One region of the Citricoccus parietis genome, then DNA from elsewhere that is predicted to be linked to it. Evidence: riboswitches for the same ligand, from Rfam matches in the RefSeq annotation. Region 1 holds a riboswitch; the other holds the start of a gene.
The links. Region 1 has a riboswitch for S-adenosylmethionine ahead of ACFFIO_RS13860 (AMP-binding protein). Riboswitches for the same ligand answer to the same signal wherever they lie in the genome.

Region 2: another riboswitch for S-adenosylmethionine. It lies ahead of ACFFIO_RS10315 (O-acetylhomoserine aminocarboxypropyltransferase/cysteine synthase family protein); the one in region 1 lies ahead of ACFFIO_RS13860 (AMP-binding protein).

The regions. Positions count from the first base shown of each region.
Region 1 is NZ_JBHLWH010000039.1:169,602-177,544, reverse strand. It holds gene ACFFIO_RS13875 (sodium:solute symporter family protein) at 1-242, shown strand, start outside; gene ACFFIO_RS13870 (GNAT family N-acetyltransferase) at 264-1,040, shown strand; gene ACFFIO_RS13865 (cation:proton antiporter) at 1,097-2,785, opposite strand; SAM riboswitch class I at 2,901-3,020, shown strand; gene ACFFIO_RS13860 (AMP-binding protein) at 3,033-5,153, shown strand; gene ACFFIO_RS13855 (siderophore-interacting protein) at 5,231-6,490, opposite strand; gene ACFFIO_RS13850 (heme ABC transporter ATP-binding protein) at 6,526-7,338, opposite strand; gene ACFFIO_RS13845 (FecCD family ABC transporter permease) at 7,338-7,943, opposite strand, start outside.
Region 2 is NZ_JBHLWH010000027.1:262,145-270,087, forward strand. It holds gene ACFFIO_RS10290 (hypothetical protein) at 1-67, shown strand, start outside; gene ACFFIO_RS10295 (SGNH/GDSL hydrolase family protein) at 247-1,095, shown strand; gene ACFFIO_RS10300 (class I SAM-dependent methyltransferase) at 1,203-2,039, shown strand; gene ACFFIO_RS10305 (DUF2231 domain-containing protein) at 2,045-2,605, shown strand; gene metX (homoserine O-acetyltransferase MetX) at 2,610-3,731, opposite strand; gene ACFFIO_RS10315 (O-acetylhomoserine aminocarboxypropyltransferase/cysteine synthase family protein) at 3,748-5,124, opposite strand; SAM riboswitch class IV at 5,206-5,320, opposite strand; gene ACFFIO_RS10320 (VOC family protein) at 5,524-6,180, shown strand; gene ACFFIO_RS10325 (CPBP family intramembrane glutamic endopeptidase) at 6,211-7,122, opposite strand; gene ACFFIO_RS10330 (phosphotransferase) at 7,213-7,943, shown strand, end outside.

The DNA of each region.
Region 1 (7,943 bases):
CGCCCGGCCGGGAGCGCCAGCGCGGGGTCACCGCGATCATCGCGGCCGGGCTGATCGTGGTGGCCGCTGCGGCATTGTGGCCCTGGCTGGTGCAGTTCGGGCTGGTGGGCCTGGCCATGCTCGCGGCCATGATCACGGTCTTCGTGGCGGTGGTCCTGCTGACCGAGGGCACACCGGCGCCCGACGCCGGCCCGGACCCCGTGGATGAGGCCGTCCCGTCCCGCTCAGAGCCGGCTTCCTGACCGGCGGAATCCTCGCCTACCGTGGTCATCACCACCGCACGCCAGGAGGACCCCGTGAACGACCTGATCCCGACTGAGCCCGTTGGCGCTCCGGTCACCGACACGCCCACCAACACCGTCACGGACCCTGCCGCCGTGGCGCGGGTGCATGAGCGCCTGCTGGTCCCGAACTTCCCGCCCCGTGAATTGGTCTCGGTGGAGGAGCTGCTCGAGGACGTCGCCCGGGGCTCGGCCACGGTGCGCGTGGTCGGCGAGGCGTCGGACCCCGTGGCCGTGGCCATCATCGCGACCTTCGCCGACTCCCCGGCCGTGCTGCTGAGCTATGTGGCCATTCGTGCCGACCAGCGCGGGCGGGGCGTGGGCACGGCGCTGCTGTCCGGGCTGCTGGCCGGCATCACCGCGGACGCGGAGGTCTCGGTGGTGCTCGCCGAGGTGGAGCACCCCGACCATCATCAGGCCCACCCCGTGCACGGGGACCCGGCGGCACGGCTGCGGTTCTATGCCCGGCTCGGTGGACAGATCCTGGACGTGCCCTACTTCCAGCCGCCGGTCGACGAGACGCAGGACGCCGTCTACGGCATGCTCCTGCTGGTCCTGGCCGCGCCGGAGCGCTTCGTCCGCGGGCAGCGGCTGCTGCCGGAGGCGGGACTGGCCGCAGCCCTGAAGGAGTTCATGGCTGGGACCGATCCGGAGCGGTATCCCGTCGGCTCCGTGCTGGAGGCCGCTGGCCATCCAGAGGGCGTCCGGATGCTGACCGTCGAGGAGCTGGGCCGCGCCCCGGTGGCCCACCGCCCGTGAGCCGACCGCAGGACCTCTGCCGGTGTCCCTGACCCTGGCCCCGCACCGCCGCGGGGCTACTGCATCCGGGTGGACTCCGCGTCGATGAAATGCTGCGCCCGCTGGAGGGTGTGCGAGGAGTAGGTGCCGCCGGCCCGCGCGTCGAGCAGGACGGACTGTTCCACGTCCACGAGCTGGCGGCGCAATTCGCGGTGCTGCTGGGCGTGACCGTCCGGATCGTCGTCATTGACCATGGCGGCCAACGCCTCCGTGGCGGCCAGGCCCCGGCTCCGGGTCCGCTCCAGCACCTCGGGGGCGAAGGGTCTGCCGTTCTCCCGCCGCAGTGCCTGGTTGTCCAGGAAGGCCTCGCGGGCGGCGATGATCTCCTCGGCCAGGCGGGTGACCTCGCGGCCCTCGGCCTCCTCGTTGGTGCCCTTGATGCCGAGGACGCGGATCAGCAGGGGCAGCGTGCCGCCCTGGACCACCAGGGTGATGATGGCGACGGTGAAGGCGATCAGGATCAGCTCGGCCCGGTAGGGGATGTCCGAGGGCAGCGACTGGGCCGCCGCCAGGGTGACGGCCCCGCGCATCCCGGACCAGGCCAGCACGGCACCACCGCGCCACCCGAGGCTGTGGGTGGCTTGGAACTGTGCGTCCGCACGCCACCGCTGCAGCCGCGCCGCGCGGCGTGGATTGGCGTCCTGATCGCCCTCGGCGACGGCTTCCAGGGCCGCGTCCAGCTGCTCGGCAACGCCGGGGATCCGGCGCTGACGGGCCCGGAGGCGGGCGATCAGCGGGACCACGAACAGGATGCGGACCACGAAGAGCATCACGGTGCAGGCGGCCGCGAGGGCGACGGCCATCCACAGTCCCCGGTCGGAGGACTCGGCGTCCGCGACGATGGAGGTGATCTCGAAGCCCATCAGCAGGAACACGCCGTTCTCCAGCAGCAACTGGATGGTCCGCCAGTTGGTGCGGTCGGTGATGCGGTCCACGGCACTGAAGCGTTTGGGCGCCTGATGCCCGGTGATCAGCCCGGCCGCCACCACGGCGATGACGCCCGAGGCGTGCAGGTTCTCCGCCGGCATGTAGGCCAGGAACGGCACGGTCAGCGAGATCGCGGTGGTGAGCACGGGCTGCTGGCGGATCCGGGACCGGGCCCACACCGTGAGGGCACCCACCAGCAGCCCGACCGCCACCCCCGCGATGACCGCGTAGACGAAGTCGCCGATGGCGCCCCAGAACGTGATGCTGCCGGCGGTGGCGGCAATGGCGGTGCGGAGCATGACGAGTGCCGTGGCGTCATTGACTAGCCCCTCCCCCTCGAGGATCATCACCAGCCTCGGCGGCAGCCCCAGCTTCTTGCCGATGGACGTGGCGGCCACGGCGTCCGGCGGGCTGATCACGGCCCCCAGTGCCACCGCGGCGGCGAAGCCGATGTCCGGCAGCACCCACCAGATCAACCACCCGGTGGCGAAGGCGGAGGCGATCACTAGCAGGACGGACAGGGCGCTGATCGTCTCAAGGTCCCGGCGGAAATCCGTGATGGGGACGTTGACTGCGGCCGAGTAGAGGATCGGCGGCAGCGCGATCATGAGGATCCACTCCGGCTCCAGCAGGATCCTGGGCGCGCCGGGGATCAGGCTGCAGGCGATGCCGACGATGACCAGCAGGATGGGTGCGGCCACGCCCAGCTTCGGCGCGAAGAGTGACACGAGGACGATGATCAGGATGCCGGCCACGGCCAGCAGTGCGAATTCTTCCAAGGGGCCTCCCCGTTCCGGTGGCTGGCGTCACCACTGCCCGTCCAGACTAATCCCGGCGCCGTAGCACGGCTTCACCGGTTTGGCCCGGGCCTGGGCCCCGGACGTACAGTGGAATCGACCATCCCGAGCGGCCGAGAGATCTGGCTCTGTGACGCCGCAGCAACCCGTGGTCGACGCCGGCCCCTTTCCGGGCACGGCATCGGCCACCAGGTGCTACCGCCAGATTCGATGGAAAGAAGGTTCTGTCTTGTCTGTTGCCCCGAACACCACCACCGCCGAAACTGGCGCCCTCCCCGCTCCGCTGCCGGGCCCCCTGCCGGACTCTCTCCTGAACTCCGCCGACACCACCGCCCACCCCGGCCGCCCCGCGAACCTGCTCCACGGCGGTCTCGGCGACGGCCACCCGGTGGACGAGGCTGACCGCCTGGCCTTCTGGGATCAGGCCGCGCGCCGCCTCGACTGGCAGACGCCGTGGCACACCACCCACTCGTGGACGGCCCCGGACCCGGAGGCCGAACGCGGCCCGGAGATCCGCTGGTTCGAGGGCGGCACCCTCAACGTCGCGGTGAACTGCGTGGACCGGCACGTGGACGCCGGCCGCGGGGACAAGGTGGCGCTGTACTTCGAGGGGGAGCCCGGCGACCGCCGCGCCGTGACCTACGCGCAGTTGCAGAAGGAGGTCAGCCAGGCCGCGAATGCGCTGACCGAGCTGGGCATCGGGAAGGGCGACCGCGTGGTCGTCTACCTGCCCGTGCTGGTGGAGACCATCGTCATCACCCTGGCCTGCGCCCGGATCGGTGCCGTGCACTCGCTCGTGTTCGGCGGCTTCTCCGCCGAGGCCCTGAAGTTCCGCGTGGAGGACACCGGCGCCAAGCTCCTGGTGACCTCCGAGGGCCAGTTCCGCCGTGGGAAGGCCGTCCCGGTCAAGGCGAACGCGGACGAGGCCGTCTCCGGCGAGAACAACATCGAGCATGTGCTGGTGCTCAACCGCACCGGGCATGTGGACGTGGACTGGGTCGAGGGCCGGGACGTCTGGTGGCACGAGATCGTGGACCGCCAGCCCGTCACGCACGCCCCCGAAGCCTTCGACGCCGAGACCGAGCTGTTCATCATGTACACCTCCGGCACCACGGGCCAGCCCAAGGGACTCGTGCACACCTCCGGCGGGTACCTGACACAGGCAAGCTGGTCCTACGACTACCTGTTCTCGAACCCGGATGTCACCGCGCGGGACCAGGACGTCCACTGGTGCACGGCGGACCTGGCCTGGGTCACCGCCCACACCTACGAGATCTACGGGCCGCTCTCCAACGGCGTCACGCAGGTCATCTACGAGGGGGTGCCCAACGCCCCGCACCCGGGCCGCCACTTCGAGGTCATCGAGCGCTACGGCGTCACCAGCTACTACACCGCACCCACCCTGGTCCGCTCCCTCATGGGCTGGTTCCCCGAGGGCATCCCCACGGACTATGACCTCTCCTCCATCCGTCTCGTCGGCACCGTCGGCGAGGCCGTGAATCCGGAGGCCTGGACCTGGGCACGCACGCAGATCGGCCGGGACCGGCTGTCCACCTTGGACGGTGAGGCACAGGCCGAAACCGGCGACGCCGGCGCACAGGTCCCGCGCGATGGTTCCGTGGGCGTGCCCATGGTGGACACCTGGTGGCAATCCGAGACCGGGGCGACCATCCTCTCCCCGCGGCAGGACGACGAGCGGTTCAAGCCCGGTTGCGGTTCCCGTCCGTTGCCGGGCGTGGACGTGGCCGTGGTGGACGACTCCGGCGCGCCCGTGGCCGCCGGCCTGCAGGGCAAGGCCGTGATCACCCGCACCGGACCGGCCATGGCCCGCACCGTCTGGGGCAATTCGCGGCGCTACTACTCCTCCTATTGGAAGGACTACGCCGAGCAGGGCTGGTTCCTGGCCGGGGACGGCGCGAAGTATGACGAGGACGGGGACATCTGGATCCTGGGCCGGATCGACGACGTCATCAACATCTCCGGCCACCGTCTGTCCACCATAGAGATCGAGTCGGCCCTGGTCTCCCACCCCGGCGTGGTGGAGGCCGGCGTCTGCCCCGTGCCGGACGCCAAGACCGGCCACGCTGCCGTCGCCTTCGTGGTGGCCCGGGCGGGCGTAGGCGAGGAATCCGCCGAGGCCTTGCGCCAGCACGTGGGCACCGTGATCGGCCCGGTGGCCAAGCCGCGGGACGTTGTCTTCGTGCCGGACGTGCCGAAGACGCGCTCGGGCAAGATCATGCGGCGCCTGCTCACCCAGCTCTACGAGGGCACCGCCCTGGGGGACACCACGTCCCTGCAGAACGAGCCGTGCGTCGGGCAGATCGCCGACGTCATGGCCGCCCGCCGCTGAACGGTTGAGTCTGGAGGGATTCACGCAATCAGCCGCATAATGTGTGAATCGCTCCAGACTCAACGAGGCCGGGCGGCTTAGTCGTCGGCCTTGCCGTAGGTCCAGTATGAGGACAGGGACAGCATCCTCCGGTCCACGCCGCGCTCCTCGGTCAGATGCCGGCGCAGGCGCTTGACCATGGACTTCTCCCCATGGACGAAGGCGTGCACCCGTCCGGCGGGCCACTCGGACCGGCCGATCCCCTCCACGGTGGCCGCCAGTTGCGAGCGCCCGAGCCGGTACTCGCCGCCACGGTGCAGCCACGTCACCCCCACGCCCGAGGGCACCGTCAGTTCCCATTCGTCGGCGGGTCCGCCCACCTCGATGAAGGCCTGCCCTGCGGCGCCATCCGGCAGCGCGGCGAGCGCGGCGGAGATCGCAGGCAAGGCCGATTCGTCCCCCACGAGCAGATGAGCGTCTGCGGTCAGGTCCGGGGCGTACTTGCCGCCCGGACCGGCGAAGGCCACCGCATCCCCCACCTGCGCTGCCGCCGCCCAGGGTCCGGCCACCCCGGAATCCCCGTGCAGCACGAAGTCGATCACCACGGTCCCGGCCTCGGTGTCCACCGAGTGCACCGTGTAGGTGCGGCGGACGGGGCGCTGGTGCTTCGGCAGTGACTTGCGCAGCGCCTGCACGTCGTAGGGCGGGGTCAGCCCCAGGGCTGGGTCCACGATGAGGATCTTGACGTACTTGTCCGTGAAGTGGTTGTCCCGGAAGTCGGCGAACCCCCGTCCCCCGAGGGTCAGCCGCTGGAAGTGCTCCCCCAGCCGCTCGGTGGAGACCACGTCCAGGACCACCTGCTTGCCCTTGCGGCGATCCGACGAATCGCGGGTCTCCACCGGCCCCAGCGCCCCGCGCCCTACCACGCCGTCCCGGTCATCGCCGTCCGCGTGGCCGTACTGGCCGTGCTGACCGTGGTCGCTGCGCTCCTGACGCCCGCCGTGCCGGTGGCGCCTGCGGTGGTGGTGGTCGTCCTTGCCGTACTTGTCCCGCTTGCCGCTCTTGCCCACGGTGCCGCCGGCCGCCACCTGCTCGCGCAATCGGGCTGCCTTCAGGGCGTACTGCGCCGCCTTGTACTCGTACTTGGCCACGGCATAGCGTTCCCGGGCCGCACGGTACCGCTCGTACGCTTCCTCGGCGTCCGGCTCGGGGCTCCCGCCCGCCGGCCGGCCAATCCCAGCCGTTGGTCCCGCCGCCGCGTTCGGTGCCGCTGGATTCCCTGCCGCCGCGCTCGCCGTCTCCGGGCTCTCTGCCGTCGGGTGCCCTGCCGTCGGGACATTCTCGTCTGTGCTGCCCATGGGTCCTTCCTGTGGCACGTCATCGTGCCTCCAGCTCAGCCTAGGGTCTGAGACGAGGAGCCGATAGGCGCGTCCGACAGCCGCCGCACCCCGGACCGGTCCGGCAGCACGCGGGTCACGCCGTCCAGCTCGAGCACGTGGATCGGTGTCCCGTAGACCTCACTGAGCAGCTCCGCGGTGCAGACCTCGGCGGCGGGCCCGTCCGCCACCACGCGCCCCTGGTCCAGCACCACGATCCGGTCCCCGTACACGGCGGCGGAGTCCAGGTCATGGAGCACGACGGCGACCGCGGCGCCGTGCGCTGCCAGCTCGCGGCATAGCTTCAGGGTGCGTTCCTGGTGGGCGATGTCCATGGCGGAGACGGGCTCGTCCAGCAGCACGGTCCGGCCCTCCTGGGCCAGCACCCTCGCCAGGGCCGTGCGCTGGCGTTCGCCACCGGAGAGCACGGTGATGGTCCGCCCCTGCAGGTGCTCGATCCCCACGGAGGCGATCGCTCCGTCCACCACGTCCTGGTCCTGGTCCACCCGTTCGGTGCGCCGCCAGGCATTGCGTCCCATCTCCACGACCTCGCGGACGGTGAAGGGGAAGGACACCGCGGAGTCCTGGACCATCACGGCCCGGCGCTGGGCCGAGTCCTGGGGCTTCCACCGGGCCACCGGGGTCCCATCCAGGCTGACGGCACCGCGGCTGGGCTGGATGTCCCCGGAGAGCACGGAGAACAGGGTGGACTTGCCGGCGCCGTTGGGTCCGATCACCACGGTGACCTCGCCGGGACGCAGGTCCACGCCGACCCCGTGCAGGATCTGGTGGCCGTTGATCTCCACGTGGACGTCCTGTGCCTCGAGCATCAGAGGGTCCCCTGCTTCTTCAGGGACTGGCGCAACAGGATGAAGAACACGGGTCCTCCGACCACGGCGGTGAAGATGCCGATCGGCATGTCGGCGAAGGGGATGACGGTGCGCGCGGCCACGTCCGCGAGGGAGAGCAACATGGCCCCACCCAGGGCGGAGAGCGGGATGAGGCCCCGGTGGGAGGGGCCGATCACGAGCCGCAGGGCGTGCGGGACCACCAGCCCCACGAAGCTGATGAGTCCGGCGTAGGCCACGGCGGCGGAGGTCAGCACGGCCACGGCAATGATGGACACCACTCGCAGCCGCCCCACGTTCACGCCGGCATGCTGGGCGGGCCGCTCGCCGAGGGAGAGGAGGTCCAGCTGGCTGCGCAGGGCCATGGCCACGACGATTCCCAGCAGGAACACGATCCCGGCCGTGCCCACCGCGGCCCAGGTGGCCCCGTTCAGGGAGCCCATCTGCCAGAACACGATCTGCTCGCGGCTGGTGGTGTCCCCGAGGAAGATGAGGAAGGACATGATGGCGCCAGCCACGGCGTTGACGGCGATGCCGGTCAGTACGAGCGTCAGCACCAAGGCCCGGTTGCCGGACGTAGCCAGCAG
Region 2 (7,943 bases), on a different contig from region 1:
CGCCGTCCGAGGCCTCGGCGCGCCGGGCCACCTGGAGGTTGAGCGTGCGGACGGTCCGCTCGCGTGAGTGCTCCACATCGGCCAGGTCCCAGGTGACATGAAGTGACCGGCGTACAGGTAGCAGAGCCATGTGCAGGAATTCCAGCTCGTTGTCTAGTGAAAGACGTGGATCGCCCTCACGATTCGGGATGGAACGAGGAGCTGATGGAAGTGACCGGCGGGTAACCTGGGGCCTAGGATCAGAGCATGTCTTCCAGCACTCCCGGCACGCCCCTGCACCCGATCCACCCCTGGCGCCGCTACGTGGCCCTGGGCGACTCGTTCACCGAGGGCATCGGCGACCCGGACCCGCAGCAGCCCGGCTCGCACCGTGGCTGGGCGGACCGGGTGGCCGAGGAGCTCGCCCACCGGGTCCCGGACAGCGAGCACTTCTCCTATGCCAACCTGGCCATCCGCGGCCGGCTGATCGATCAGATCGCCGCCGAGCAGACCACGCCGGCCATCGAGCTGAAACCGGACCTCATCACCCTCTGCGCCGGGGGGAACGACGTGATCCGGCCGGGCGGGGACCCGGACGCGATTGCCCAGAAGCTGGACGACCTGGTCGGGAACCTCGCCGCCAGCGGGGCCACGGTGGTGCTCTTCACCGGCCCTGACATCCGGGACACCCCTGTGATGGGTCGCATCCGCGGCAAGGTGGCGATCTACAACGAGAACGTGCACACCGTGGCCTTGCGGCACGAGGCTGTGGTGGCGGATCTATGGGCCCTGCGCGAGCTGACCCGGAAGGAGATGTGGGCCGCGGACCGGCTGCACTTCTCCCCCACAGGGCACCACACGATCACCGCCATGGTGCTGGAGACCCTCAACGTCCCCCACGACCTGGTGCCGTTGGAGCCGAAGCCGCCGGTGCCGCGCACGTGGCGTCAAGCAGCCACCGAGGACGTGCTCTGGGCCCGTGAGCACCTGATGCCCTGGGTGCTGCGGCGGTTGCGGCGCCAGTCCTCCGGTGACGGGCTGTCCCCGAAGCGGCCACTCGCCGAGCCGATGTTCGGGCACCCGATGCCCCAGGGCGCGGACAGCTCCGGATCATAGGGCTGCCGGGCTCAACCCGGCGGCGTCGAGGGCTCCCCCCACTGAGGACGCGGTGGGATAATTCTCCTGCGGGGAACGGTTCCTCGCATCTCCCAGGAAGTCCCGTCATGTCAACGACGCCTGTGCCCGAACCATCCGATCTGGACCTGAAGAAGAAGCATCGAGGGATGTGGGCCTCGGGCGATTACCCCACCATGGTGGAGAGGTTTCTCCTGCCCCTGGGACCACGCCTGGTCCGCGCCGCCGGAATCGGCGCTGGGGACCGCGTCCTCGACGTGGCCGCCGGAACGGGCAACGCCTCCCTCCCGGCCGCTGCCGCCGGGGCCGCGGTCACCGCCAGCGATCTCACCCCGGAACTGCTCGACGCCGGCCGTCGCCGGGCAGAGGCCGAGAACCTCGACCTCGAATGGGTCGAGGCCGACGCTGAGCACCTCCCCTTCGGGCAGGGCTCATACGACGTGGTGATGTCATCGATCGGTGTCATGTTCGCGCCCCATCATCAGCCATCCGCCGACGAGATGGTGCGGGTCTGCCGGCCCGGCGGAAGGATCGCCCTGCTGAGCTGGACTCCGGAGGGCATGGTGGGCGCGCTTTTCCGGACCATGAAACCGTTCGCACCGGCGCCACCACCCGGGGCGCAACCGGCACCCCTATGGGGCAGCGCTGACCACCTGGCCGAGCTCTTCGGCGGACGGGTCCAGTTCCACTCCGCCGATCATGGGGTCTTGGAGGTCACGGCCTTCCCGCGGCCCGGTGACTTCGCCGCGCACTTCATCGCGTCCTACGGCCCCACCATCTCCACTCGGGCCCATGCCAGGAGCCAGGGCCGGCTGGACGAATTCGACTCCGCGCTCGATGACCTGATGACGACCTGGAACCGTGGAACCGCCGACGCAGCCCGGTTCGAGATGGAGTACCTGCTCTCCGTCGGCACCAGGAGCTGACCCCCATGCGCAGGACAACGGACTCAGAACCCCTCTCGGCAGCGATATTGCGCACGGTGGCCGAGAGTTCTATGGCGGAACGCCTGGCCGAGGCCCAGCGATTCGTCTACGGGCCGATCCTCGACCGGGTGCGCCACAGCCCCTTCCACACCAACGCCCTCGGCCACTCGGTACACCCGCCCCTCACCGACATCACCCTCGGTAGTTGGATGGGGGCCTCCCTCCTCGACCTGGCCGGCGGGAAGCCGTCACGCCGCGGCGCCACGCTCCTGGTCTCGGCAGGGTTGCTGGCCGCGATTCCGACAGCCCTCGCCGGCGCTGCCGATTGGACGGAGACCGAAGGGACCGATTACCGGATCGGCGCGGTCCACTCGCTGGGAACGGATGCCGCCGTCTTCCTGTTCCTGGGGTCCCTCGTCGCCCGCCTCCGGGACCGTCACACCCTCGGGGTCGGACTGGCTGCGGCCGGCAACGCCGTCGCGGCATCTGCAGGATTCCTCGGCGGCCATCTGGCCCTGACACGGGGCATTGCGGGACGGGCCGGGCCGACTGAGCGCGGCGGGTGAGGACCTAGAGTCCGAGCACCCGCGTCATCTCCGCGGCCACCTGGTCCAGGTCCGTCAGGAACCCGTCATGACCGATCGGCGAATCGATCATGTGCACCGTGACGTCACCGGGCAGTTGGCGCGCGAGTTCCTGGGACTGGCCCGGGAAGTACAGGCGGTCGGACTCGACGGCGGCGATGAACGGTGTCACCCGGATGGAGCCGAGCACCTCTGCCTCCGGGCCCCGGCCGCGGGAGACGTCGTGGCTCATCAGGGCCTCGGTCAGGACCAGGTAGCTGTTGGCGTCGAAGCGCTTGACCAGCTTGGCCGCCTGGTAGTCCAGGTAGGACTCGACCTGATAGCGCCCCTGCCGCCGGACCGGCTCGCCGAACGGGTTCTCCTCGGGCTGCGCGGCGCGCCCGAAGCGGGCGACCATGTCCGGTTCGGACCGGTAGGTGATGTGCGCGATCTTGCGGGCGATGCCCAGGCCGCCGTCCGGCGTCGGGCCCGGATAGTAGTCCCCGCCGCGGAAGTTCGGGTCCAGGGTGATGGACTGCACCTGCGCCTGAGCGAAGGCGATCTGCTCGGCGGTCGAATGCGCGCCGCAGGCGATGACGGCCATGCCGGCCACGCGGTCGGGGTAGGTCGCGGCCCACTCCAGGGCGCGGGCGCCTCCCATGGAGCCGCCGATCACCGCCTGGAAGCGCACGATGCCCAGCGCGTCCGCCAACCGCGCCTCGGCGTGGACGGAATCGCGGATGGTGGTGAACGGGAAGCGGGAGCCCCAGGGATTGCCCTCCGGGTCCAGCGAGGACGGTCCGGTACTCCCGTAGCAACCGCCCAGGATGTTCGGGGCGATCACGAACCAGGTGTTGGTGTCGATGGCGCAGCCGGGGCCGACGACGCCCTCCCACCAGCCCTCCTCCGGACCACCGGAGGAGGCCGCCACGTGCGTGGACCCGGTCAGGGCATGCAGCACCAGCACGGCGTTCGACTTCTCGGCGTTGAGCCTGCCCCAGGTCTCGTAGGCGATCTCCGCCTCCGGCAGGTGCCCACCGGTCTCGAAGTCCAGGGCGCCGATGCGCTGGGTGTGCAGGCCGCCCTCGGGGAGGCCCGTGGAGGTCGGCTGGGGGGTGGTGGTGGTCATGCGAATACCTCCGGACCTAGGCGCTCACGTCAGCCGCGGCGAAGCCGTTGTCAAGATCGGCCAGGATGTCCTCGATGCTCTCCACGCCCACGGACAGGCGGACCAGGCCGGGGGTCACGCCGGCGGCACGCTGCTCCTCCTCGGTGAGCTGGGAGTGCGTGGTGGACGCCGGGTGGATGACGAGCGAGCGGACGTCACCGATGTTGGCCACGTGGTGGTGCAGCCGCAGTGCATCCACAAACCGGGCCCCGGCCTCACGGCCGCCGGCGATCTCGAAGGAGACGAAGCCGGCCGGGCCCTTGGGCAGGTACTGCTTGGCGCGCTCGTGCCACGGGCTGGAGGCCAGCCCCGGGAAGATGACCGTCTCGGCCAGGACGTGGTCCTCCAGGTACTCGGCCACCTGGCGGGCGTTGGCCACGTGGCGCTCCATGCGCAGGGACAGCGTCTCGAGCCCCAGGTTGAGGAGGAAGGCGTTGAAGGGGCTGATCGCACTGCCGTAGTCGCGCAGCAACTGGACCCGAGCCTTGAGCACGAAGGCCAGGTTGGCGCCGAGGATGCCGTCCACACCGAGGTCCCGGGCGAAGACGATCCCGTTGTAGCTCTCATCCGGGGTGTTGAAGCCCGGGAAGCGCTCCGGCTGGGCGGCGAAGTCGAAGGTGCCGCCGTCCACGATCACACCGCCCATGGCCGCGGCGTGGCCGCCGAGGTACTTGGTGGCGGAGTGGACCACGATGTCCGCGCCGTGCTCGATCGGACGCAGCAGGTACGGGGTGGCCAGGGTGTTGTCCACGATCAGCGGCACCCCGGCCCCGTGGGCGACGTCGGCGATGGCGCGGATGTCCAGCACGTCCCCGCGGGGGTTGCCGAGGGTCTCGCCGAACAGCGCCTTGGTGTTGTCCTGAATGGCGTTCTTCCACGCCTCCGGGCTGTCCGGATCCTGCACGAAGGTGGTGATGATGCCGATCTTGGCCAGGGTGTGCTTGAACAGGTTCTGCGTGCCGCCGTACAGCGAGGCCGACACGACGACGTGGTCCCCCGCACCGGCGAGGTTGAGGATGGAGAAGGTGGTGGCGGCCTGACCCGAGGCCAGCAACAGTGCCCCGACCCCGCCCTCCAGGGCGGCGATCTTGCCCTCCACGGCCTCCTGCGTGGGATTGCCGATGCGGGAGTAGATCGGGCCGAGGTCCTTCAACGCGAAGCGGTCCGCGGCGACCTCCGCGGAGGGGAAGTCGAACGAGTTCGACTGGATGATCGGCAGCACGGTGGCGCCGTAGGGGTTCTCCTCCGGGATACCGGCATGGACCTGGCGGGTCTCGAAGCCCCACTGGGCCGGATCGGCGGCGGCCTCGGTGTTCGGGGTGGCGTTCGGGGTGTTATTGGGGGTGTCAGTCACGTGACGGCTCCTGTCAGTCCAGGGCCACCTGCAGGGTGCCGGCGGGCACGGACATCGTCCAGCAACCCGACGCGGCGTGGTGGCCCGCGCTTGCCGGTGCCGGTTGGCACCTGCCTGGTCCTCACCCGGGGCACCCCACCGCGAGCTGGAGGGTTGCCGGCCAGCAAGCCGGGGCTTGATGCTGGCACTCATGACCTTCATCAAGTCTGCCAGATCGGCTCCGGGGATTCATCCCCGGCCACCAGGGAGCGTCGCAATGCGCCTCACGGTGGGGTTCGTGTGGCCATCGCCCTCACGAACTTCGGCCTCCAGCATCGGACGGCCGTGAGGCCTGTGACCTCGACCACATTTCAAGTGAGGTTAACCTAACCGGCCCGTGACTGAAGAAAGTGCGACGATATGGGCATGATGCGCCTGGATCACGTCTCGTACGCCGTTGGACCCCAAGAAGGACTCGCCGCCACGGTGGCCCGCCTCGCCGAAACGCTCGGCATCGAGCGCGTCAAGGGCGGTGTCCACCCGCGCTTCGGCACGCGCAATGCGATCTTCCCGCTGCGCAACCGCCAGTACCTCGAGGTGGTCGAGGTCCTGGACCACCCCTCCTCCGAGAAGGCTCCGTTCGGCCAGGCCGTGCGCGCCCGCTCCGAGATGGGCGGCGGCTGGATGGGCTGGTGTGTCACCGTGGACGACCTCGCCCCGTTCGAGGAGCGCCTGGAGCGCCAGTCCGTGCCCGGCAACCGCAAGTTCCCGGACGGCCGCGAACTCACGTGGCGCCAGATCGGCATCAAGGGCCTCATCGCCGACCCGCAGGTCCCGTACCTCTTGCGCTGGGATGAGGGCACCGAGGACCTGCACCCCTCGCAGGCCCACACACCCCAGGCCGAACTGTCCTCCATCACGATCGCCGGCTCCCGCGACCGCGTGCGCGGCTGGCTGGGCCTGGACGATTCAGAGGAGACGGTCGAGGACCTCAACGTGGTCTTCGAATCGCCCTCCGGCACCCCCGGCATCCTCGAGGTCACCTTCGAGACCCCCAAGGGCACCATCACCCTGTAGTTCCTTCAGGGTCAGGTGCCGCAGCCGGGGTCAGGTGCCGAACAGGCCCGCCGCCGCCAGCAACGGGTAGGCCACGAACCCGGCGGCATCCAGGAGGAAGTGCGCGATCACCAGCGGCATCACCCGCCGGTATCTCAGGTAGACCGCGCCGAACACCAGCCCCATGAGCAGGTTGCCGACCCCCGGGCCCACCCCCTGGTAGAGGTGGTAGGCGCCGCGCAGGACGGCGCAGCCCACCAGCACAGCCGCGGGATGCAGGGGAACGACGGCGCCGCTCGCCCAGGTGCGCAGCCCGCCCTCGCTGCCGGGCCGGCTCGGTTCGAGCCCGGCGCGCCGCTGCTGCAGGTAGCCGATCCGGTCGAAGAGCCACGCCACCACGATGATCTCCTCCAGCAGCCCGTGCCGCAGGGCGGAGAACAGCAGCACCGGGGTGGTCCACCAGTACTCGTTCAGCGCGCTGCCGACGATGGCCGTGGTGACGCCGGCGGCCCGTCCGGCCGCGTAGACCGCCAGGGTCCCGAGGCCGATCGCCAGGAACAGCCCGATTCCGAGGCCCACGTCCCTGCCCGGCCGGCGGAAGTCCAGGCCGAAGGTGCGGAACGGGTTGCGCCCCCGGATCCACACCAGGTGCAGCACCAACAGCACCGGAATCAGGGCGAAACCGATATCCAGCAGCTGGTACATCAGGTCGAAGTACTGCCGATCATCCAGCGCCGGGTTCAGGGTGGTGGTCTGCCCGGACAGGGGCGCCTGCGTCCACTTGTCGATGAGGTTGACGATCGCGTAGACCGCCGACTTCCCCAGGGACAGCGCCAGCACGATGGCGATCTCCCAGCGGACCATCCGGGCGGAGGGCGCCGCCAGGGCGTCGAACCCCTCTGACACTGCCGGACGGGTCGGCGGAGTCGGGACGTTCGGAGACGGCGAAGCTGGGGTGGTCACCGCCCCAGTGTAGGAGTGCCCGAGACCCCTGGCCTTCCGACCCCCTCGTCCCGCCACGGTCAGAGCCGGCCGCCGCGCTACCGTGGATCCATGGCCTCCGCACCGACTCCTGACGACGTCGCCGCCGCCTGCGCCGCGGCCGCCCGACCCTTGGCCTCTGCCCTCGCCGCTGACGACGGACTCGCTCGCCGGCTGTCCGAGGCGGACTGGCCTGCCGGCGTGATCGACGAGGGCGGACAGTTCCACCGGGTGCTCGTGCTGCCCGGAGTGGGCGCCGTGCGGATGACCCGCACCCACGAGGCCGCGGCACACCTCAGCGACCGCATGGCCACCCTGCAGATCCTCAGCACGACGGCGGCGCTCCCCTTCGCCGTGCCCGTGCCGCTGACCGAGGTGGTCGGGGAGGCGGACGGACTGCCGGCGGGGATGGCCGCCGTGGTGCAGGAGTACCTCCCGGGCGAGGCGCACCCACCGCACGCCGGCGAGGTGCCGGTGCTGCGCGAGCTGTGCCGGACGCTGGCGGGGATCGACACCGCTCCCCTGGCACCCCACCTCGGCCCGCCGTTCGCCTACCGTGGCCCCTGGACCGCGGAGAAGGTCGCTGCAGTGCAGTCGGTGCCGTCGATCCTGGCGGCGTCGCACGGGCCCGGCGTCTGGACCGACGGATCACCGGAAGCCCCCGGAGGCGCGGCCTCAGCGGACCGCTGGGCCGAGACTGTCGCCACCCTGACCACCACGCACACCGCGTGGACGGAGGATCCGGTGGTGACGCCGACACTGGTCCACGGGGACCTGGCCGGGCACAACATGCGATGGCAGCG